2 regions of the Peribacillus sp. V2I11 genome follow, and region 1 is predicted to be linked to the other one. Evidence: riboswitches for the same ligand, from Rfam matches in the RefSeq annotation. Region 1 holds a riboswitch; the other holds the start of a gene.
What was found. Region 1 has a riboswitch for S-adenosylmethionine ahead of QFZ73_RS15550 (ABC transporter permease). Riboswitches for the same ligand answer to the same signal wherever they lie in the genome.
Positions count from the first base shown of each region.

Region 2: it holds a riboswitch for S-adenosylmethionine, as region 1 does, so the genes downstream of both, metK (methionine adenosyltransferase) here and QFZ73_RS15550 (ABC transporter permease) in region 1, are expected to answer to the same signal.

Region 1 covers NZ_JAUSYW010000001.1:3,193,478-3,204,418, reverse strand. The annotation lists gene QFZ73_RS15595 (PQQ-dependent sugar dehydrogenase) at 1-1,006, shown strand, start outside; gene QFZ73_RS15590 (hypothetical protein) at 1,027-1,578, opposite strand; gene QFZ73_RS15585 (cupredoxin domain-containing protein) at 1,827-2,216, opposite strand; partial or broken gene QFZ73_RS15580 (FMN-binding negative transcriptional regulator) at 2,501-2,695, opposite strand; partial or broken gene QFZ73_RS15575 (FMN-binding negative transcriptional regulator) at 2,911-3,495, opposite strand; gene paiA (spermidine/spermine N(1)-acetyltransferase) at 3,509-4,027, opposite strand; gene QFZ73_RS15565 (MarR family winged helix-turn-helix transcriptional regulator) at 4,049-4,501, opposite strand; gene QFZ73_RS15560 (YczE/YyaS/YitT family protein) at 4,617-5,261, shown strand; gene QFZ73_RS15555 (IS1182 family transposase) at 5,556-6,887, shown strand; SAM riboswitch class I at 8,241-8,351, shown strand; partial or broken gene QFZ73_RS15550 (ABC transporter permease) at 8,455-8,688, shown strand; gene QFZ73_RS15545 (MetQ/NlpA family ABC transporter substrate-binding protein) at 8,703-9,542, shown strand; gene QFZ73_RS15540 (serine hydrolase domain-containing protein) at 10,233-10,941, opposite strand, start outside.
Region 2 covers NZ_JAUSYW010000001.1:2,955,415-2,966,355, reverse strand. The annotation lists gene QFZ73_RS14480 (helix-turn-helix domain-containing protein) at 78-1,241, opposite strand; gene QFZ73_RS14475 (hypothetical protein) at 1,435-1,797, shown strand; gene QFZ73_RS14470 (sodium/solute symporter) at 1,794-3,362, shown strand; gene QFZ73_RS14465 (alpha/beta hydrolase) at 3,476-4,279, opposite strand; gene QFZ73_RS14460 (gamma carbonic anhydrase) at 4,490-5,008, shown strand; gene metK (methionine adenosyltransferase) at 5,335-6,528, opposite strand; SAM riboswitch class I at 6,691-6,853, opposite strand; gene pckA (phosphoenolpyruvate carboxykinase (ATP)) at 7,284-8,873, shown strand; gene QFZ73_RS14445 (nucleotide sugar dehydrogenase) at 9,289-10,590, opposite strand; gene QFZ73_RS14440 (glycosyltransferase) at 10,632-10,941, opposite strand, start outside.

The DNA.
Region 1 (10,941 bases):
AATTGAAGAATGGATTTTACAATCGAATGGTCAACCCCAAAAGCGACGGACATTACTTAACTTAAGAAGACCATTTTTAAATCATAATGGGGTCAATAGTTTAAACTTTTCACCTGAAACGGGAAAACTTGTTTTAACAACCGGAGATGGTGGATCAGGCTATGATCCATTTAACTTAAGCCAGGACGATCTAGAAATCGCTGGTAAAATAATTGAAATTGATGTAGGTAAGAATATATACATCAATAATCCACCCATTGTCACACGTTTTAATGAACTTCCCACAACTATTCAGGAAACGCTCATGGTAATGGCCAAAGGGGTTCGCAATATACCAGGCATTTCATTTCAAAGGTTTTATAATCAGTATATTAAATATGCAGGAAATGTCGGCCAGGATTTGGTCGAGTCGATTTTTTCATTCATTCATTATAAACCAATACCGGTTACTCAGCTTATTCAAGCTTCTTTCATGAATTCTGAACCTGACAAAGAAGGATTTATTAACTTTGGCTGGCGAGGTTGGGAAGGTGCTTTTCCTGCTTCGATTATAAGGGGCTGCACTGAAAATCCGACTTTGGATGAGAAAACAATTGCTTATTACAATGAAGCAGTAACACTTTCAGGTAGTCGTCTTCAGCCTTTAACTAGTTATTTTCATAAAGATACCAGACCCGATAAGTTTGGAGGAACTGCACTTACAGGAGTACAAGCCTATATGGGGGAAAGTATCCCTGGTTTAACGGGAAGCGTTGTGTTTACCGATCTTGCCCGGAAAGAATCCCAACCTCAGGTTCGAGGGGCTTTAGCTTATACCATCGTAAGGCCAAATGGTGAACAAAATGATTTTAGTGTGATACAAACCGATTATGATTTTGGGTCTCAATCAGCCTATTATGTTAGTTTGGGGACGAATCTGAACCAAACCAAATTATATTTAGCGGTTTATGGCTCTATGAAAGTGACTGATTTTAACCAAGGCACTGTTTTTGAAATAGTTCCATGAATCATAAAATAAAATTCCACCTAAATTATAATCACTTTTAATCTTTTAAAAATGATTAAAGCAATTTCAACCCATAACCAGCTATAAATGAAAGCGAATAAAAAGCCAGTTGTAAGAAATGAAAAGGAAACAGAGACGGCTGGACCTAAAACTGGAAAGTGAAAAATAAATATTAGACTCATAATTCCTAACATTAAAAGAATTGCACCAGTAGCAATAATACTTAATCTCTTCCTAAAAAAGTAAAAAGATGCCCCTATGCCAAGTCCTAACAATCCTGTTGTAAAGGGAAATACAATTAGTTCAGTTGGCTGTAGGATGAATAACAACATAATTGTCAGAAAGTAGGACATTACTCCAAATGGAATGGAAAACATGGAACATAACAGAATAGGTGCAGTGGCTAGCGGACTTAAAAAAAATCCTATACCTGGTAAAAAGCCAGCAGCCTGTAGAATAGCAGCCAAACATGCAAAAATAGACCCTAAAATGAGCTTCATCGTTTTTTTATGTTTATTGAATATTATTTGAGATAAACGAACCTCATCAGAAATAGGTTTAAAAAAATACACCTTTCCACCTCTTTCTAAATGGTTTATACGTTACGATACATTATATTACCATTTATTTGAGGTGGAACAATTATTAATAATCCAAACATCAATATCCTGTGTAATGAAAATCTCTCTAAAACTTAATCGATAATACAAAGTACAGAACATCAGTTCGCATAAGTAAATCAGCTGTTATGATGATGTCTGGGTAATAAAAAAAATATTCTTTGCCTATTAAAAAGACAAGGCCTTATTGGCCCTGCCTTTTATTTGACTATTACTTCTCCAACCATTCCTTCCTTGAAATGGTACCGGCATATCAGTTCATATGTACCGGGCTGTTTCGGTTTCACGGTAATGTTTTTTTCTGTTCCTGGCTGCACCTCGACGTCAATTCCGAGCTTTTCCAGTGTGAAGGTGTGCTCTTTTGTACCTTTGTTTTTCAATATCAATGTTGTAGCTGTTCCATTCGGAATAGTGATGACTTTCGGATTAAAGTAATCATCGTTCAACTCGACCTCAATCGATTTCACCGTCTCCATAGGCTGAGTTACAACAGCGGATTCGGCAAATACGCCGAGTGAGCCTAGAGTTGTCACAACTACAACCATTGCAAGCACAACGACCAATCCTGTTACCCACTTTTTCACAGACATTCGCAATCCCTCCTTCCCTAACACTATTTTTTTCTAATTCATAAAATATTATTACTATTAATTTGGTTGCAACGTGAAAAATTTCAAATAGTAAATTTTTTCTCCACAATCTTTCTTCATTCATCTTTTGTGTAGGGAATCACTAGTTTGATTTTTTCTGCACTTGTGTATAAACTTTCTAAGTGTTCCTTAATATTGAAATCCGCTCAGTTTAAAGAAGTTCAACAAAAAGAGTGTAAATCCTTATTGGATCAACACTCCCGTTAGCGCCGTAACATTCAGCGTTATTTTTTTTGGTTTGCTTTCATTAAAAAAGAAATTTTTTGCTCATCTGTATTTTGGATCTGTTCCAGGTGATTAATAACTTGCTCTTGCCGATGTAATGAATGGTTTTGACTTAACTTCGCTTTCCCCTCTATCTTGTTGATTTTTATTTTGAAGCCTTGAATTCCTTTGTTCATTCCAGCGAGAACATCGGCGCGAGCCCGGCAGATTACCGGGTTCATGCCTCAAGGCTGCCTAAGTAAATAAAGTGTCTAACTTTATGGGGTCACTTCATCGTCACAGCTCTTTAATGAACTGACGCACCTTTTACTTTACGTACAATCTTTTACAATCTGAAGAGTAACTGCCAATATGAAAGCTCCGTTCCGCTCTTTAATTCTTGCATCAGAGGGCTGAATAAAAATTGGGCTTATATGTGATTTTTTAATCTCTTTTCCATCAGTTCTGCCATTTGTTTCGAATTTGTATTTCCTTCATTTTGTAATTTATCAATGATGTTAATATAATCCGTTTCATTTCTGTTCTGACTTAATTTATAAGCAGCCTGAATATCTCCCACCTTAATCTTAAATCCAACTATACCTTCGGTTCACTTTCAGAGATGAGGAGAAAGTTTATCCCATAAAACAGGATTTTCACGATTTTCTTCATATTTTTCCAGCATTATTGTTAATTCTTCTATTAATTCATCTTTCTTTAAAATGCTTGCGTTACCCTATACATGGACGGCTTGATAATTCCATGTTGGAACTTCTTCATGCCCATACCAAGAAGAAGAAATGTAAGCGTACGATCCCTGAAACAGATTTCAAATGTTCTCCACTGAGGATTTCCATAAGCCAAATGCCCAGTAATATAGTAATCATCACCTTTTTTATTTAACCCCAAAGGCAAATGAGTGGCAATTGGTTTTCCTTGTACTGTTGTGACAATCCTGCCAAAAGAGTTTTTTTGAACAAAATCCCAAATTCTTATAATATTTTGGAATATACACCTTTCAAAAAAAGTTATATGAGTGTTTTGGTCATTATAAGGTCCATTTGTTCTTCATCACCCATAAAAAAGGAGTGGGCTCCAGTTTGAACAAACCCCAGTTTCTTATAAAAGGCAATAGCATTTTCATTTTTTTCCCATACGCCTAGCCAGATTTTCTTTTTATTACTTTCCATCGCAATTTCCATAGCTTTATTTAGCAGATATTTACCAAGCCCATGTTTTTGAAATTTTTTCTTTATATAAATCCTCTCGATTTCAAGTGATTCAGCACCCATTTCTTCAGACTGAGCATCATTGGTATTGACCTTTAAATATCCAGTGACTTCATTATCAAAATAAACAAAAAAGAATTGCGAAGAAATATTGGATAATTCTATTTCTAATTGTTTTAAGTTAAATGCCCTTTCCAAATAGACATTCATATTTTCGGGTGAATTCTGATGCTTAAATGTCTCATTAAATGTTTCATAACTAATTTCTTGAAGTTTGCATGAATCTTCAAGGGTACACTTTTTTATATTTATAGTCATATATGTCGCTCCTTTATATAATCAATAATTTCTCTTGTTTCCCTTTTTTACAAATTCCCAGTCTTTTTCTATATTTTTTCTTACTCTTTTAAGAAGGTTGAAAATGGTTTCTACTTCTCTTTCGGAAAATCCCTCTAATGCAACGATATTGGAATAATCATTTTCTCTTTTTATAAAAGGATAAACATTTTTCCCTTTTTCTGTTGGAAAGAGTTTGTTAATTTTTTTGTTATGTTTATCTTCTTTCTTTTCAATAAAGCCATTAATTTCAAGTTTTTTTATAGCACGAGCCGCTGTTGTTCGATCTACTTTTATCATCTCAGCTAACTTTTCTTGAAAGATTCCTGGGTTTTCACATATTCGCACAAGGTACAAATACTGCCCTTTTGTAAGGTCATATTCTTTAAATTCTATATTACTTATAGAATCTAATGCCCTTGCAATCATTCCAATTTCACGAAGAATTTCATTCATAATTTACTCCTTAATACATATTTTTGTTGCAAATGCAATAAAAATGTCATATATTAAATTTAACCTAACTTTGTTGCATTTGCAATAAAAAATAATGATAAAGAGGTCGAGTAAAGTGAAATATGTTTTTTATGTATTAGGAATTTTAATATTAACCCTTGGTATTTCTTTCACTATACAATCAGACCTTGGAACTTCACCTTTTGATGCACTTTTGGTAGGACTGTCCATAAATGTGGGGCTTACTGTGGGAAGTTGGGAAATAATAATAGCTTTAATATTGATAGGTTGTAATTCATTATTAAAAAGGCAAAGACCAGAAGTTTTGGGGTTGTTAACAGCATTTATAACGGGTATTGGTATTGATATGTGGCTTTTTTTATTGCACAATTTGATAACACCTGAACTATGGTACAGCAAATTTGTTTGTTTTGGAATCGGCTTAGTTGTTATAGGATTAGGAACTGCAACATATTTACACACAAATTTTGCACCCATTCCAGTTGACCGATTAACATTAATCATACAAGAATTAACTAGAACAAATATATTATTTTCGAGAACATTCATTTACCTCGTATTCTTGATAATGGCCATGATTTTACATGGACCCATTGGCGTTGGAACTTTATTAACCGTTTGTTTAGGGGGGCTAATACTTAATTACTTTATGCCATTTACTGAAAAAGTGTTAGACCGCATATTAATACACTCTAGTACATCACCAAATTATGATAAAGATAAAAAGCATTCAATATAGAATGCTTTCAGACTGTAGACAAACTCGATGAAAATCGAGTTTGTCTATTTTTATGGCTTGTACAATTTGGACGTTGATTTCCACTCCAGGCACTCGCTTTCCGCGGGCGGTCGGGAAGCCTCCTCGGCTTTCGCCTGCGGGGTCTCCCCTAGACGCGCTTTTCCCGCAGGAGTCTCGTACCTTCCGTTCCAATCAACTTTGTCTTACCTTTTAGATAGAACACTTTTGCCTGGAGTCATTTTTGTTTTAAAATAGAAGTATTAAAACTTGAGGTGATGAGGATGCTTTCTAAACATGATTCTATTCAGCGAGATTACTTTAGATCAACTGGTGCCACCGAACCATTTGGTTCGTAAAATGGAGGCTGCCATTGACTTCACTTTCATTTATGACTTGGTGAAAGATATGTATTCAGAGGTAGGACGCCCAAGTATTGATCCAGTTATTTTAGTTAAACTGACTTTCATTCAATATACCTTCGGTATTCGTTCCATGCGTAAAACGATTGAAGTAGTTGAAACCAATATGGCTTACCGTTGGTTCTTAGGCTATGGTTTCCATGATAAAGTACCTCATTTCTCTACGTTCGGGAAAAATTATGAGCGACGCTTTAAAGATACAGACCTATTTGAACAGATTTTCTATCGCATTTTAATGACAGCTGCTAATAAAAAGTTAATAAGTGCTGAACACGTTTTCGTGGATTCCACACATGTGAAAGCCAGTGCGAATAAACGGAAATTTGAAAAGAAAATCGTTCGTAAAGAAACACGAGCGTATCAAGGACGTCTTCAAGAAGAAATCAATCAAGATCGTGAAAACCATGGAAAAAAGCCTTTTCCACTAGATAAATTTGATAAAGAAGAGACCAAAGAGATTAAAGAAAGTACAACGGATTCTGAGAGTGGCTACTATGTGAAAGATGAACGAACAAAACAGTTTGCCTATTCATTCCACGCGGCCGCAGACCGCAACGGTTTTGTATTGGGAACGATTGTAACACCTGGAAATACACATGACGGTCAGATCTTAGAGCCACTAGTTGAACAAGTGATTGAGAAAGTTGGAAAACCGGAAGCCGTTGCCGCAGATGCAGCTTATAAAACACCAGCGATTACAAGCTACCTATTTAACAAAGAAATCATACCGGCTTTACCTTATACACGTCCTCGCACCAAAGAAGGATTTTTCCGCAAACAGGACTATGTATACGATGAACATTTTGATTGTTACCTTTGCCCTTCGGGCGAAACTTTAAAGTACTCAACAACAAATAAAGAGGGCTATCGCGAGTACAAATCGCCAAAACAAATTTGTACAACATGCTCATTTTTATCTCGGTGTACAGAAAGCAAAGACTGTCAAAAAGTGGTGACACGGCATATCTGGCAAACACATGTGGAAGAAGCAGATCATCTGCGTCATCATCAAGATGTAAAACCTATATATGCAAAACGTAAAGAAACGATTGAGCGTGTATTCGCAGATGCAAAAGAAAAGCATGGTATGCGTTGGACTACTTTAAGGGGACTTAAAAAATTGTCGATGCAGGCGATGCTTACTTTCGCTGCCATTAATTTAAAGAAGACGGCCAATTGGACATGGCGAGGTCCAAAAATGGCCTAACATAGTGGGCTCGTAGAGCCCCAATCTCTTAACTTTAGGCGAAAATTCAAAGGGAATTTCAAAAGGGGTTCAGAATTTTTTAATTTCGAACCCCTTTTGTCTACAAACTGAAAGCATTCAATATAGAATGCTTTTTAATTTTCTTGTTCAACTATCCTCCCCCTCTATAAAAATAAGCTGCCTTAAAGACAGCTCTGATCTTCAGCTGACGCCCCCGTTAACTTAAGACCATTCCTTCACAAACTCTTTTTCAACTTAGTAACGATTTACGAAACATTCATTAGAAATATACTTATTAATAAGATTGCCTAATAGGACGGATACGATAAAGGCAGGGAATTTAGTAAATTTGTACAAGCATGTTTTTCTTTTTCTCATATATATAGTAGAAAAAGGAGTGATAAATATGAAATTTTGTCAAAATATATTATGCCGTCATAATCCATTCTGCGGTCATAATCCATTCAGTTGCCATAAGTCATCCAGCTGCGATAAGTCATTCTGCTGCGATAAAGGAAAGGACAAGGGGCATAAACGAAAAACATTATCGTCAATCGGACAAGCATGTCAGACTCGAGGAGAAATAAGTGAGTTTTTAAGAACTTCTATCCTAGGTTCACTCATTAGATTTACTACAACCGCTGAACCATTTACACCTATATTTGCAGAGTTACGAAGTTTTGATGCTGTTACCGGACAAGTGATAGTTAATGACAGGGTAATGGGTAATCTTACTATTAACATCTCATCTATTTGTTCCGTTACAACTGTTTGTTCCGCTACACCGCAACGGATATTTAATGCTTAATAAGACTTTATAGTGGATTGAGAAAAAAATAAAAAACTTCCTAAATGGAGATGGGGGTCAGGAAGTTTTAAATTTCTACAAATCCTGGAATCCTTTCATATTCTTCTCCATTCCAAGTAGGATAAAAAAGACAATTAATTTAATTAATTGTCTTTTTGCTCTGTTGTTACTGTCATAAATGCACGGCCCCTTATATTTCGCGTGGGATCTCTACTGATAAATGGGAACAGTTAATGCTTTATTTTATTTAAAATATTTACTGAAACTAATTCACCTTTCTTAGAAAAACCATCTACTATAGTTCCATAAAACAAAAGATCTTATACGCTTGTCCGTTAGAATCAAGCATGTCGATGATTTAATTGAGGACCTGGAACAAGCAATCGCAAAGGCTACAGGAATAAAACATTTAATGAAATCATCCGTCAATTCACATTAATTGAACAATTTTGTGATTGACACTTCCATTTGGTCATGATAAGATCACTCTCGTACTATATTCACTCTGAATTTAAATTATTTCGTTTAATTGAATATAATGTTTACTCTTATCAAGAGAGGTGGAGGGACTGTGCCCTGTGAAGCCCGGCAACCGTCAGTTAATTAACTGAAATGGTGCCAATTCCTGCAAAGCAATGTGCTTTGGAAGATGAGAGAAAGGATTGTTTAACCAACCTTTCTACTCATGTGTAGAAAGGTTTTTTTGAGGAGAAAAAACTTTCCTTTCCCCTGTATACTTCGGACAAACTAACCTACTAAGAGCTGCGCCCAGCATTAATTTCAGGTCTTACAGTTACAACAATCGCTCTAGTTGGTTATACAGCTATTTCTGGGGTAATTGGTGCAGATGGTTTAGGTAATTTGTTATATCTTGAAGGGTTTCAGCGCAATAATAACGATATAACATTGGTAGCAACTGTATTAATTTTAGTCATTGCTTTTTTCATCCAATTTATAGGTGATATATTTACAACAAAAATAGATAAACGATAAGGGAGAAATGAATTATGAAAAAGTGGATATCAACTTTAGCAGTTTCCTCAGCATTAGTATTAGGTTTAGCAGCTTGCGGTACGTCTAACGGCGGATCAGATTCTTCAGACAAAGAAAAGAAAATCCTTGTGGGTGCATCAAACATTCCGCATGCTGAAATTTTAGAAGAGGCAAAGCCATTATTAAAGGAAAAGGGAATTGATTTAGAAATTAAAACATTCCAAGATTATATTATACCGAACACAGCGTTAGCTGATGAAGAGATTGATGCAAATTATTTCCAACACGTTCCATATCTTAAATCAGTGTTAAAAGAGAATCCAGACTATGACTTTGTAAATGCGGGTGCTATTCATATTGAGCCAATCGGTATTTACTCAAAAAAGTATGATAGCTTAAAAGATCTTCCAAAAAACGGTACAGTTATTATGCGTAATGCTGTAGCTGAACAAGGACGTATTCTATCTATTTTTGAAAAAGAAGGCGTTATTAAGCTAAAAGAAGGCCTCAATAAAACAGAAGCTACTATTAATGATATTGTAGATAATCCTAAAAACTTAACTTTTAATGCAGATATAGAAGGTGGCCTATTACCTCAAATTTATAATAACAACGAAGGTGATGCGGTTGTTATTAATGCTAACTATGCGTTAGATGCAGGGTTAGATCCGCTTAAAGATCCAATCGCTCTTGAATCGGGTGAAGATAATCCATATGGAAACATTATCACTGTACGTAAGGGTGATGAAAATAAAGAGACAGTAAAAGCGTTAGTAGAAGTACTTCACTCTAAAGAAATACAAGACTTCATTACTGAAAAATATAAAGGTGCAGTCATACCTGTATCTAAATAAAAAAACCACCCTTTCATGAACTATATCCCGAATAATGGACATTTCGAAAAAGGTCCCTTATTCGGGGTTTTTCTATGTCTATACACTAGAAAAGCAAAAAATTGGTTTACATAAAAGCAGCTTATTGGAAGCTACCAAAAAACTTAACGCGTAAATACTTAACTAAACTCAAAGCATAGAACCCATCTTTGAAGATGGGCTCTATGCTTTGTAAAAATGTCCTTTTACGAACGGTAGCAGCTATACCGCCCATTTCGGAAATTTTATACACTAAGAGAATTCCAACCTAAAAAGTCGATTTCCTTTACGTTAAGGAATCGACTTTTTTTACTTTTTCTAAACAACTAACGCACCCGTTAGTTTAAGTACAATCTTTCACAAATTGATATCTATCCTTGGAATTTAATACAACAAAAAGGTTCTAGAACCAAAGCCTTTTTTGTTTAATTTACCTTTTAAATCCACCTTCTGAATGAATAATCTAACCTGTAATCCAATCTACTTCATCGCTCATTAGAAATTTAATAGTTTTTGCAACATTTTAATGCATTAACCGTTATTTAAGAAGGAGTTAACTTTTTCTTGCTTAATAGCTAACTGTTTTTAAAAGTAAATTGGGGCTTTTGAACCAGAAAGATATATTTTTAACTATAAAAACTATGACAAAATTTTTCCGTTTTTCCTTTTTGCCTACTTGCTAAATTCAGCAAGTAAAATATTTTTAAAAGGATTAGGACTGTTATCTCTACCCAAACTGTTCAAACTGACGACCAACGTATGCTTGCCTCCAAGTGTACCTCCAGCAATAGTAGAAAACCCTAGAATGCCACCTGTGTGTCCCCATATCGAGACACCATTTGGAAGCTTAGTTTCAAAGATTCCAAGACCATATCCATCAATTCCTGCTCTTCCTGTAGGAACTGTAGTAAGCATTTGTTTTAGTTGCTGTTCCTTCAGTAATTTGCCACGGAGCAAGGAAGAGAAGAATTTATTTAAGTCGTCAGCAGTAGAAATCATATCTCCAGCCGAGCTACCTGCACTTGGGTTATAATAAGTAACGTCTTTTATCTCACTTGCTTCGTCTGGTTGGGAATATCCCCGAGCATGCTTGGTGCCTGGAATAACGCTTGAATTGCCAGGTAGGAATGTATCCGACAATTCTAGCGGTTCAATAATCCGATTTTCAATCTCTTCCGCGTAGCTGTTTCCGGTTACTTTTTCAATAAGAATACCCAGTAATACGTATCCTGTGTTTGAATAAGACCAGCCCTTTCCTGGGACAAAGTCTGGGGGCAGAGAAATCCCCATCTTCACTAGTTCTTCAGCCGTATACGATTTTTTTGTATCCATAAAATCAGCGTCTTTTGACCTTGAGTATTCAGCGATACCACTTGTATGG
Region 2 (10,941 bases), 240 kb from region 1:
AAGTGGATATCATTATCTTTCTTGAATCGCTTGTGCAATCCATATTTTATAATATTTACCAACTACATTAACATGCTTCATATGAATATTATCTCTCTCGTTGTTCGATACTCACTTGGTGAAAGCCCCACTACCTTTTTAAAAATTGTACTGAAATAGTTGGGCGTATTAAAACCTTGTTCAAAAGCAATTTTTTCTATCGTTTGATCGGTGTGCCGCAAGAGCCATACTGCCTTTTGGATACGCACAAATGTTAAATAGGAAACGAAGCCATGACCAGTTTCTTTTTTAAATATTCTACTAAAATATGTTGGACTAAAATTAACTTCATTTGCCGCTTGTTGAATCGTCAAGTTTTCCGCGAAGTGTTCAGTAATATAATCTATGCTCGTTTGTACAGATAGATTCGTTGGAATTTCATCGAAATAGCGTAGGGATAATCGATGTCTGGGCGGACTCCTCCGAGCCGTTCTTGCTTCTTGATAAGACTTTTTTAAACCTGATAACTCTCGATGGATAGAGCCCACACCTATATATAATTGAATGCCATATTGATGCTTCAAGTGATCTATCAGTTCAACGATTGTCTTTTCTCCTTCCTCCCAATAACACGGAGCAGAGATACCTTTAGGAATTTTCAGCGTAAACAATAAATGCTTCCTAAAGGGAAGAAAGTAGACATCATGTTCAATAGTGGCAAACGCTTTCATTAGCTTTCTTTGAATTACGCTCGAAGCCTGCCACCCCTCGTTCTCCTCCCTCTTTGGCGAAAGCACCAAACCTTGAATGAAGTACACCACATTCGGGATCATCCCTTTTATTAAAAAGGTTTTCATCTGCTCAAGAGCTACTTCTTCTCTAAGAATACTCTGTAAAAACAGTTCATCGATTGGATAATCTTCTTCCTGTTCAAATGTAACCATGTTCCTATTAGATGAACCCAGTACTTTTTTTATATTCCGATAAAATAAATGCTTACTAATAGGTTTGATGAATAACGATGGTAGCTGAAGTTCAATCGCAATAGGGGCCGTTTGTATCATCGAGGCGTCAATCAATGGAAACAAGAGTAAATTTGAATGCTTTTTGAGCAATCTTCTTACCTTTAACCAATCAAATGGCGTATTGATTTCCATTATTATAATCATTTCATCGTTACAGAATGTCTCTAAGTCATCTCGGAGAATTAGTTTTTCAAAAAAAGGATGCGCTAGCCAAGTTACAATTTTTTCTTTTTCCATCGAATCGTTCACTAATAATTTTACACAATACGCCATGTTCCCCCCTATTTTGACAGAAAATTCTATTTATTAACCATTATACTATTTCCCCCTGGATACTGAGCATAATTATGTAAAAATCAAACAAAATTTCGAAAGGTACCTCGTTTGATTTTCAAGTACAATAAAAAATAACGAAAGGAGTTGTAAGAAGATGGCTAGTGAGTTCAATGACGATTACGAATACGTGGCAGCAGAAAAAGTGGACATTAAAGATTTAGCTCCACTTGATGCCGAAACAAGCAGAGTCATGAAACAAGAATTTGGAACAGGTTTTAAACTAACGATTTGTTACTACATCTTTATCTTTTCCATTCCGATTTTAAATTGGTATATGCCTGAAATTTTCTTTTCTAAATTTTTTGGTGGCATGACGTATTCATGGTTTTTCACTAGTGTCATTGCGATGGCATTAGCTTTCATTATTGCCTATGTTCACACCTCACTTTATGAGAAGCGACTTAAAAAGTACGAGTATAAGAATGCTGGCCGTACTGAGAGGAGGAACATTAATTGATTAAAACTCTACTAGAGCCAAAAATGTTACTGACAATTATATTGATGGGAACAATTGTCTATATAACATATTTAGCAAAACGAAATTCAAACGCAAGTGATTTCTTTGTTGGAGGACGTAGCTTCGGTTGGTTTACGAACGGGTCAGCAATTGGTGGAGACTATTTAAGTGCAGCCACTTTCCTTGGAATCGCCGGCCTAACTTTCCAATTAGGATATGACGGAGCCTATTATGCGTTTTGTTTCTCCATCGGTTTAACTTTGCTTGCCATTTTCGTGGCTGGTCCACTACGCCGATTCGGTGCTTTTACAGTGGCCGACTTCCTCGCCTATCGCTTCCATAGTCAACGTGCCCGACTGACAGCTGTTGTTGTCGTCTTGGCAATTTCAGGATTTTATGCAGCACCTCAGTTACTTGGTGCAGCACAAATATTAAGTATGTTCTTTGGAACAAGTTATGAATTTGGAATTATTTTCACTTGTACCATTATGGTGTTCTATGTTGGAGTCGGTGGCATGAAAGGAACCACGGTGAACCAAGCCCTTGAACTATGGATCCGTCTTGCTGCATTTATCGCAATGACTATTGCTGCTGTTTATGCCGGATTTCATTACCATACCATTTTAGCGAATATAAATGATTTTACTGGTTCAATTATGAACACCGCTCAATACACAATTGATGGCAAAGATTTTGTTGTCGATGGTGATTCCTGGTCCGGAACAGGTAACTACTTCCCCACATTCTGGCAAACAATTTCGATGACGATCGGTCTTTCCCTTGGTACAATTGGTCTCCCTCATCTATTATTACGTTTCTATACAAACCCTAGTGCAAAAGCAGCTAGACGTTCTGCATTAATGGCGATCGGTATTGCCAGCGTATTCTTCTTATTCGCTGTTTATCTTGGAGTAGTTGGTCGCGCAATCTTCATCAAAGGTGAGGCTTCTTCACAAGTTATGAGTAACCTTATTACGGGTGGGAACAACATGGTTGTTCCATCTACAGCTCAAGCACTAGGTGGCGAATGGATGCTAGGTCTTGTTATCGCTGGTGCCTTTGCCGCCATTTTCTCAAATTTGTCAGGTCTGTTCATCGCAAGCTCTGGAGCACTTGCTCATGATGTATATGCCACGTTTTTCAAGAAAGACATTACTCAAAAGCAACGTGTTATTGCTGGTAAAGTAGCTATTCTCATTCTTGGTATGTTATACGGGGCACTTGGATTACTTGTTAAAGAGGCTTCAATTGGTCATCTTGTTGCCCTTGCATTCACTGTTGCCGCAAGTACATTCACCCCCATTTTCATCTTGGGAATATGGTGGCGAGGCATGACAGAAAAAGGGGCAATTGCCGGACTTCTTCTTGGACTTGCTTCATCGATGTATATGATTTTCTTTAAAGACACACTACCTAACTTCCTACAATTCAATGTTCCAGGGCTAATTACCGTTCCGATTGGCTTCCTTGCCGTATATATCGTTTCTAAATTAGACGGTAAGGTTCCTAGTGATGTCAATAAGTTTATGCAAAAAGTTCACGCAAAGGAGTCTGAGGTTGCTTAAATAAAGGTACACTAACTTACAATGAAAAAAATCCCTGAATTATGAAACAGGGGTTTGTCTCCGGCCCATTTAACCAAAAAAAGCTGCTGAACCTAAATTCAGCAGCTTTCTGGTCAAACGACATACCCTAATATCTTTAAACGGTTTTCAACAAAACTCAACGCATATTGGAATACATCATCACGTTCTGGTTCGTTGAAGATTTCATGATAAAGCTTCGGCCATTCCTTATATTGCTTTTCACTGGCCAAGTTATAATTAAACCACTCACGAACCGCCTTCTTATTCACGATTCGGTCATCTCCGCCCTGCATGACCAAAAGCGGCACATCCTGAAATTCGGGAATCTCTTCAAAAGCATCCTTCATCGACTGCGCAAGCTCGCGATACCAGCGAATCGAAACCTTTGTGATATATAATGTATCGTTTCTATCGGATTCACGAATTTCCGCACTTCTCGTCGCCATTTCAGGTGTCAATCCGGAATCTACCCTGAACTTAGGCATCACGATGTTCAAACCATGCGAGATGGTTGTCAGGAACTTCCGCGGCTTCGTCACGAGGCCCAAGCATGGAGAAGAAAGTATCACCCCTGCAATGTCCCATTCCTCTTCCTGAAGAAGGCGTATCGAAATCAAACCACCCATGCTGTGTCCAAGTAAAAAGACCGGCAACGAATATTCGTAAGCCTCTTCTATCCAGCTTTTCACTTCGTCCAAATACTCATCAAAGGAATCGATATGTCCCCGGTAGGCGCGAGTTGTCATACCCTGCCCAGGAAGGTCGCCCATGACGACATGGTATCCAGCTGAAAGCCACATTTGTGTTACCCACTTATAACGTCCGTGATGTTCCATTGCCCCATGAATGATGACAATGACGCCCTTTGCGTCTCCTTCTGTCTCCCATTTCCACATTCGAAATCCCCCTTTCACTTTTCACTTGTTGTGTACGATCCATGATAGTTAAAATAATATATATGAATTATAACCATATTCGTGATTTTCGACAAAAAAGAAATCTAACAAGTTGTACATTGCTATTATAAATAGCCAAGTGTATTTGCATACGGTATATTAAAATAATACATAAAAACATTCACTTCGGAAAGGAAATGATTGAAAATGATTATTTATCCGTATAAAGGCAAAGAACCTGAAATTGCTGAAAGCGCTTATATTGCTGAAAATGCTGTCGTGACTGGCGATGTCAAAATTGGCGACGAAACATCAATTTGGTTCAATTCCGTCATTCGCGGTGATGTATCCCCAACCATCATCGGGAAAAAAGTCAGTATACAGGATAACAGCATCCTGCACCAAAGCCCAAATAATCCATTGATCATCGAGGATGAAGTAACCATTGGCCATCAGGTCATTTTACATAGCTGTAAAGTCCGTAAAGGAGCTTTGATCGGCATGGGATCGATTGTACTTGATGAAGCCGAAATCGGCGAAGGGGCCTTCATCGGTGCCGGCAGTCTCGTTCCCCAAGGTAAAGTCATTCCGCCGAACATGTTGGCATTCGGACGCCCAGCTAAAGTCATTCGCGAAATCAACGAAGAAGATCGCCAGGATATGGAACGCATCGTACGTGAATACGCCGAAAAAGGACAATACTATAAAACGGTGGAACGAATTAAGTAACTCACGAGTAATTGACTGAAAGTTACGGGTATTGTACTCAAATTCACGAGTAATTGCTACAAACTCACGAGTAAACTGCTCTAACTCTCGAGTATTGCACCAACTTACGAATAATTGCTACAAACTCACGAGTATTGCACCAACTCACGAGTTAACTACTCAAACTTACGAGTAATTGACCCAAACAAACTTGTAAACGACCCTAATTCACGAGTATTGCACCTAATTTGAATTTCTTTGGGATTTCTTGAATTATTCCCGCTGATGGTAAAATTAATCCATAAAAAAGGTGCCCCGCTAATAGCGGGACACCTTTTTTATATGGATTACGCTTGTGCTTTTAATGTTTCTGCTTTGTCCGTGCGTTCCCATGGAAGATCGACATCTGTACGGCCAAAGTGTCCGTAGGCAGCTGTTTGTTTGTAGATTGGGCGACGAAGGTCAAGCATTTTGATGATACCAGCTGGACGAAGGTCGAAGTTAGCGCGAACTAGGTCAACAAGGATTTCTTCGCTAACTGTACCAGTTCCGAACGTATCAATAGCGATCGATACAGGCTCTGCCACACCAATTGCGTATGCCAGTTGAACTTCCGCTTTGTCGGCAAGGCCGGCTGCCACGATGTTTTTCGCAACGTAACGAGCAGCGTATGCAGCAGAACGGTCAACTTTAGTAGCATCCTTACCAGAGAATGCACCGCCGCCGTGACGAGCGTATCCGCCGTAAGTATCAACGATGATTTTACGTCCAGTAAGACCAGCATCCCCTTGAGGTCCGCCAATTACGAAACGGCCAGTCGGGTTGATGAAGTACTTAGTTTCAGCATCGATCAATTCAGCTGGAACGACTGCTTTGATCACATGTTCTTTTAGATCGGCTTGAATTTGTTCAAGCGTAATTTCTGCATCGTGCTGTGTAGAGATAACGATCGTATCTACACGTACAGGAAGGTTATTCTCATCATACTCCACAGTTACCTGTGTTTTACCATCAGGGCGTAAGTAAGCAAGAGTTTCATCTTTACGAACTTGAGCCAAGCGGAATGAAAGTTTATGCGCCAATGAAATCGGAAGCGGCATAAGCTCTTCTGTTTCATTACAAGCAAATCCGAACATAAGACCTTGGTCCCCTGCACCGATTGCATCGATTTCTTCCTCTGACATGTTTCCTTCACGAGCTTCCAATGCTTTATCGACGCCAGCTGCGATATCGGCAGACTGCTCATCAATGGAACTCAACACGGCACAAGTTTCAGCATCGAAACCGTATTTCGCACGTGTGTAGCCAATTCCTTTAATCGTATCACGAACGATACGCGGAATATCCACGTAAGCGGACGTTGTAATTTCACCGGCAACAAGTACAAGACCTGTTGTTACACTAGTTTCACACGCTACACGTGCATTTGCATCCTTAGCAAGGATAGCATCTAAAATGGAATCTGAAATCTGATCACAAATTTTGTCCGGATGGCCCTCTGTAACAGATTCAGAAGTAAATAGACGTTTCTTTGACATCATATTTCCTCCTTGGAAGTTAGTATGTTGTAGGCATAAGCCTGTTTTTTACGGAACTCGTTTCCCTCATTAGTTTCAACTATAGACACAGAATTACTTATAAAAACACAAAAACCTTCCCTGGCAAATGAGGAAAGGTTTAAAATTCTGTCTTCTATCCTTTCACTCTTATCGTTCAAGGGTTTTTTACCTTGCTCAGGTTAGCACCATCACCACTATTCCTTGAAGACCTTCGCTTTATTTTCGGCGATCGATCTTGGAGTCAAGTTCAATATGGCAGGTTGCTGGGTTTCAAAGGGCCTGTCCCTCCACCAACTCGGGATAAGAGAATCCGTACAATTTAAGATATTATCTTATCTAGCTGGAATTTGTCAATGCTTTTCTAAAAAGAACATTTCCACCCAGAATGGCGGTTATTTAAAAAAACATGTTGATACAACGTCCTAGAAGGGTTTACAATGCAAAATACGAAAAGAAATGTTGTAAATTGCCATTAATAATAAAGTATTGAGCATACTAAAAGGAATGAAATCCTGACTTCCCCAATGGACATATATTGCTTACTTACTTCCTATTAAAATAAATTTTTCTTCATGAAAGTATATGCGATAATCCTGAATCGGTTCCTCCCGGATTAAAATGATTAACGCGACCAGCTGAAAATAATCACAAATTAAAAGAAATAGTATAGACTAATTAAATGAATGTGTTATACTAATTGTAATCTAAAAACTTAAACAAAGGAAGGTACCTCATATATGAATTCTGTAGATGTTTCTAATGAGTTACACCAATTATTAACAGGAAATAATGTGCAAACTCAACTTTCAGTTCCTCAATTGGTCGAAAAAGTATTAAGCAGAAATGAAGGCGTTTTAACATCAACCGGCGCGGTAAAAGCTGAAACTGGCAAATATACTGGTCGTTCACCTAAAGATAAATATATCGTGGAAGAAGCATCAGTTAAAGATAAAATTGATTGGGGTTCAGTAAACCAGCCAATTTCCGAAGATGTGTTCAATAAACTATATAATAAAGTAGTTGACTACCTAAAAGCAAAAGAAGAGATTTTTGTTTTTAAAGGTTTCGCTGGTGCAGACGAATCATCACGTCTTCCAATCCGTGTTGTTAATGAATATGCTTGGCATAACCTTTTCGCCCATACTTTGTTCATCCGTCCAAACGAAGAGGAACTAAGAGGTCACGAAGCAGAATTCACAATCCTTTCTGCACCTAACTTTAAAGCAGACCCAGAAGTGGACGGAACTACATCCGAAACTTTCATCATCGTTTCATTTGAACGCCGTACCATCCTGATCGGCGGAACGGAATATGCAGGAGAAATGAAAAAATCGATCTTCTCGATCATGAACTACTTACTTCCAGAGGCTGGAATCCTTCCAATGCATTGCTCTGCTAACGTAGGACGTGAAGGGGACGTCGCTTTATTCTTCGGACTGTCCGGTACAGGCAAAACAACTTTATCAGCAGACACTAGTCGTAAACTGATTGGCGATGACGAGCACGGCTGGTCTTCTAACGGTGTATTCAACATCGAAGGCGGCTGCTATGCGAAAACGATTAATCTTTCACGTGAAAAAGAACCACAAATTTTCGATGCGATCCGTTTCGGTGCCGTACTGGAAAATGTTGTTGTTGATCCGGATACACGCGAAGCGAACTATGATGACAGTTCATTGACTGAAAACACTCGTGCTGCATACCAAATGCAAGCGATCGATAACATCGTGAACCCAAGTATTGCAGGACACCCAAATACAATCATTTTCTTAACAGCTGATGCTTCAGGCGTTCTGCCTCCAATCAGCAAGCTTTCGAAAGAACAGGCAATGTTCCATTTCCTAAGTGGATACACTAGTAAATTGGCTGGTACTGAAAGAGGCGTAACTTCACCGGAAGCTACCTTCTCCACTTGCTTCGGTTCACCTTTCTTACCGCTTCCCGCTCAACGCTATGCTGAGATGCTTGGTGATAAAATTGACGAGCACAATGCAAAGGTATACCTTGTCAACACTGGATGGACTGGAGGAGCATACGGAACTGGAAGCCGTATGAAACTTGCTTACACTCGTGCGATGGTACAAGCGGCACTTGAAGGTGAATTAGCGAACATCGAAACGATCAAAGATGAAATCTTTGGTTTGGATATTCCTCTTCATGTTCCTGGAGTTCCTGACGAAGTGCTTCAACCTATTAAGACTTGGGCAGATCCTGCCGCTTATAAACAAGCAGCAACAGCCCTTGCCGCTCAATTCCGTGCAAACTTCAAGAAATTCGGCAGTGTTCCAAGTGAAATCGAAGAACTTGGCGGACCGACAGCTCAATAAATTATACACAAAAGGACCAAGCTCTTGCTTGGTCCTTTCAGTTTATCGACAAGAAATGTCTCTTCCCGAAACATGATTTTAAACCAAGACCAGGTTATCCTTCATGGTTTTTTTACTGTAATCCTTATGGATTGAAGATAATGCGACACTCCTGCCGAATAACTGGCTAGCCAAGACTCCGCTAGATGCTTACGGCGAGGAGGCTTGGCAGACAGTCGGCGGAAAGGGAGCGGATTTCCGAAACGAACTGGAATGTTTTCACAGACCGAAAGGACCAAGCTCTTGCTTGGTCCTTTCTTCATTGTTTTTCTGCCCTCCGTCCCTCCTCTCCTGCCAGATCATGATATTCAAAAAGGGCACTGTCATAGTCAGCGCCCCCTTAATCCTATTCCATTATCGATGTTTGTCCAATTTTTTAGATGATCGCTTTATTCCTGGCTTTTTTCATGCCCATCGTTTTGTATTGATATATATTGCCCAGGTTGGCCACCGGGACATCGGTTTTAGTTGCATCAATGCAATTGCGTGTATCCAAAATCAATTTATTGCTCATGAGATTCGATAGCTTATCATAATCCATCTGTTTAAATTCATCATGGTCAGTCAGGACAAGTATCAAGTCCGCATCATTTACAGCGTCTTCAACTGATACGACTGGCATCTTTCCAGATTGGACATGCGGGTCATGCAAGGCTACATCCATGTTTTCCATCCCCATCAAGATATTGACGACATCAATGGCGGGACTTTCACGAATATCATCTACATTTCCTTTGTATGCAAGACCGAAAACAGCTACTTTTGGCTTCCGGATCCCCTCTAGCATCATCCTTACGCAGTTAACGATATAATAAGGCATCGATACGTTGGTATCACGGGCCAATTTAATGATTTTCGCATACTCTGGTGCCTTTGCAACGACGAAATACGGATCGACCGCTAAACAATGGCCGCCAACTCCTGGTCCTGGTTGGTGTATATTGACTCGAGGGTGTTTGTTTGCCATTGATATGACATCCAAAACATTGATGTCCAGCTCGAAACAGACTTTCGTCAGCTCATTCGCAAGGGCGATATTGACATCCCTGAAGGTGTTTTCCATCAGTTTCGACATTTCAGCCGTTTTCGCATTCGTCTGAATGATCTCCCCTTGAACGAAGGTTTTGTAAACAAGACTTCCTTTATACGAGCATGTTTCCGTTATGCCCCCGACGATACGGTTATTATGAACCAACTCTTCAAGAATCCTTCCAGGTAAAACACGTTCCGGACAATGAACGAGGAAAATGTCTTTGCCGATGGTAAGGCCCGTCCTCTCGATCATCGGTCTAATATGATCATCCATGCTTCTTGGCGCAATCGTCGATTCGATAATGATGACATTCCCTTTTTTGATAAAAGGAAGAATGTTGGAGGTTGCATCCGTGACATGAGTTAAATCACAGGATTGATGCATGTCCTTTTTATTTGGAGTAGGCACCGCGATAATGAAAACATCCGCATGTTCCGGGCTTAATGCAGCTCGGAACTTATTGGCAGAAATCACTTCTTCTAATACCTCATCCAATCCAGGTTCTTCGATATGGAGCCTGCCGCTATTCAAATTGGAAATAATCTCAGGATGGATATCCACGCCGACAACATCGACACCGTGTTTCGCAAACATTAAAGATGTTGGAAGTCCTATATAACCAAGTCCGATTGTACAAAGTTTCATATAAACCACTCCTATCTATTTTTCTGCTACACTTATATTTGTTAGGCTGTTTGATAGATTTCGATAAAGATTTCCTTCTCTTGTTTCCAATTGTATTTTTGCCGCGCCTTCAGGCAGTTATTGCTCATTTCCGCCCTTTTTTCAGGATGTTTCAATAAGTAATTGACCCCTTCGGCAATTGATTTTGGATCATGTGAATCGACACACACACCTATTTTTTCCGTATCGACAACCTTTTGAATTTCAGGAAAGCTGCAGGCAACTACAGGCACACCGCTCATCATGTATTCAAACAATTTATTTGAAGATGCGGAGTAGTGATTAAAGCAGACATTATTCAATATCTGAAAA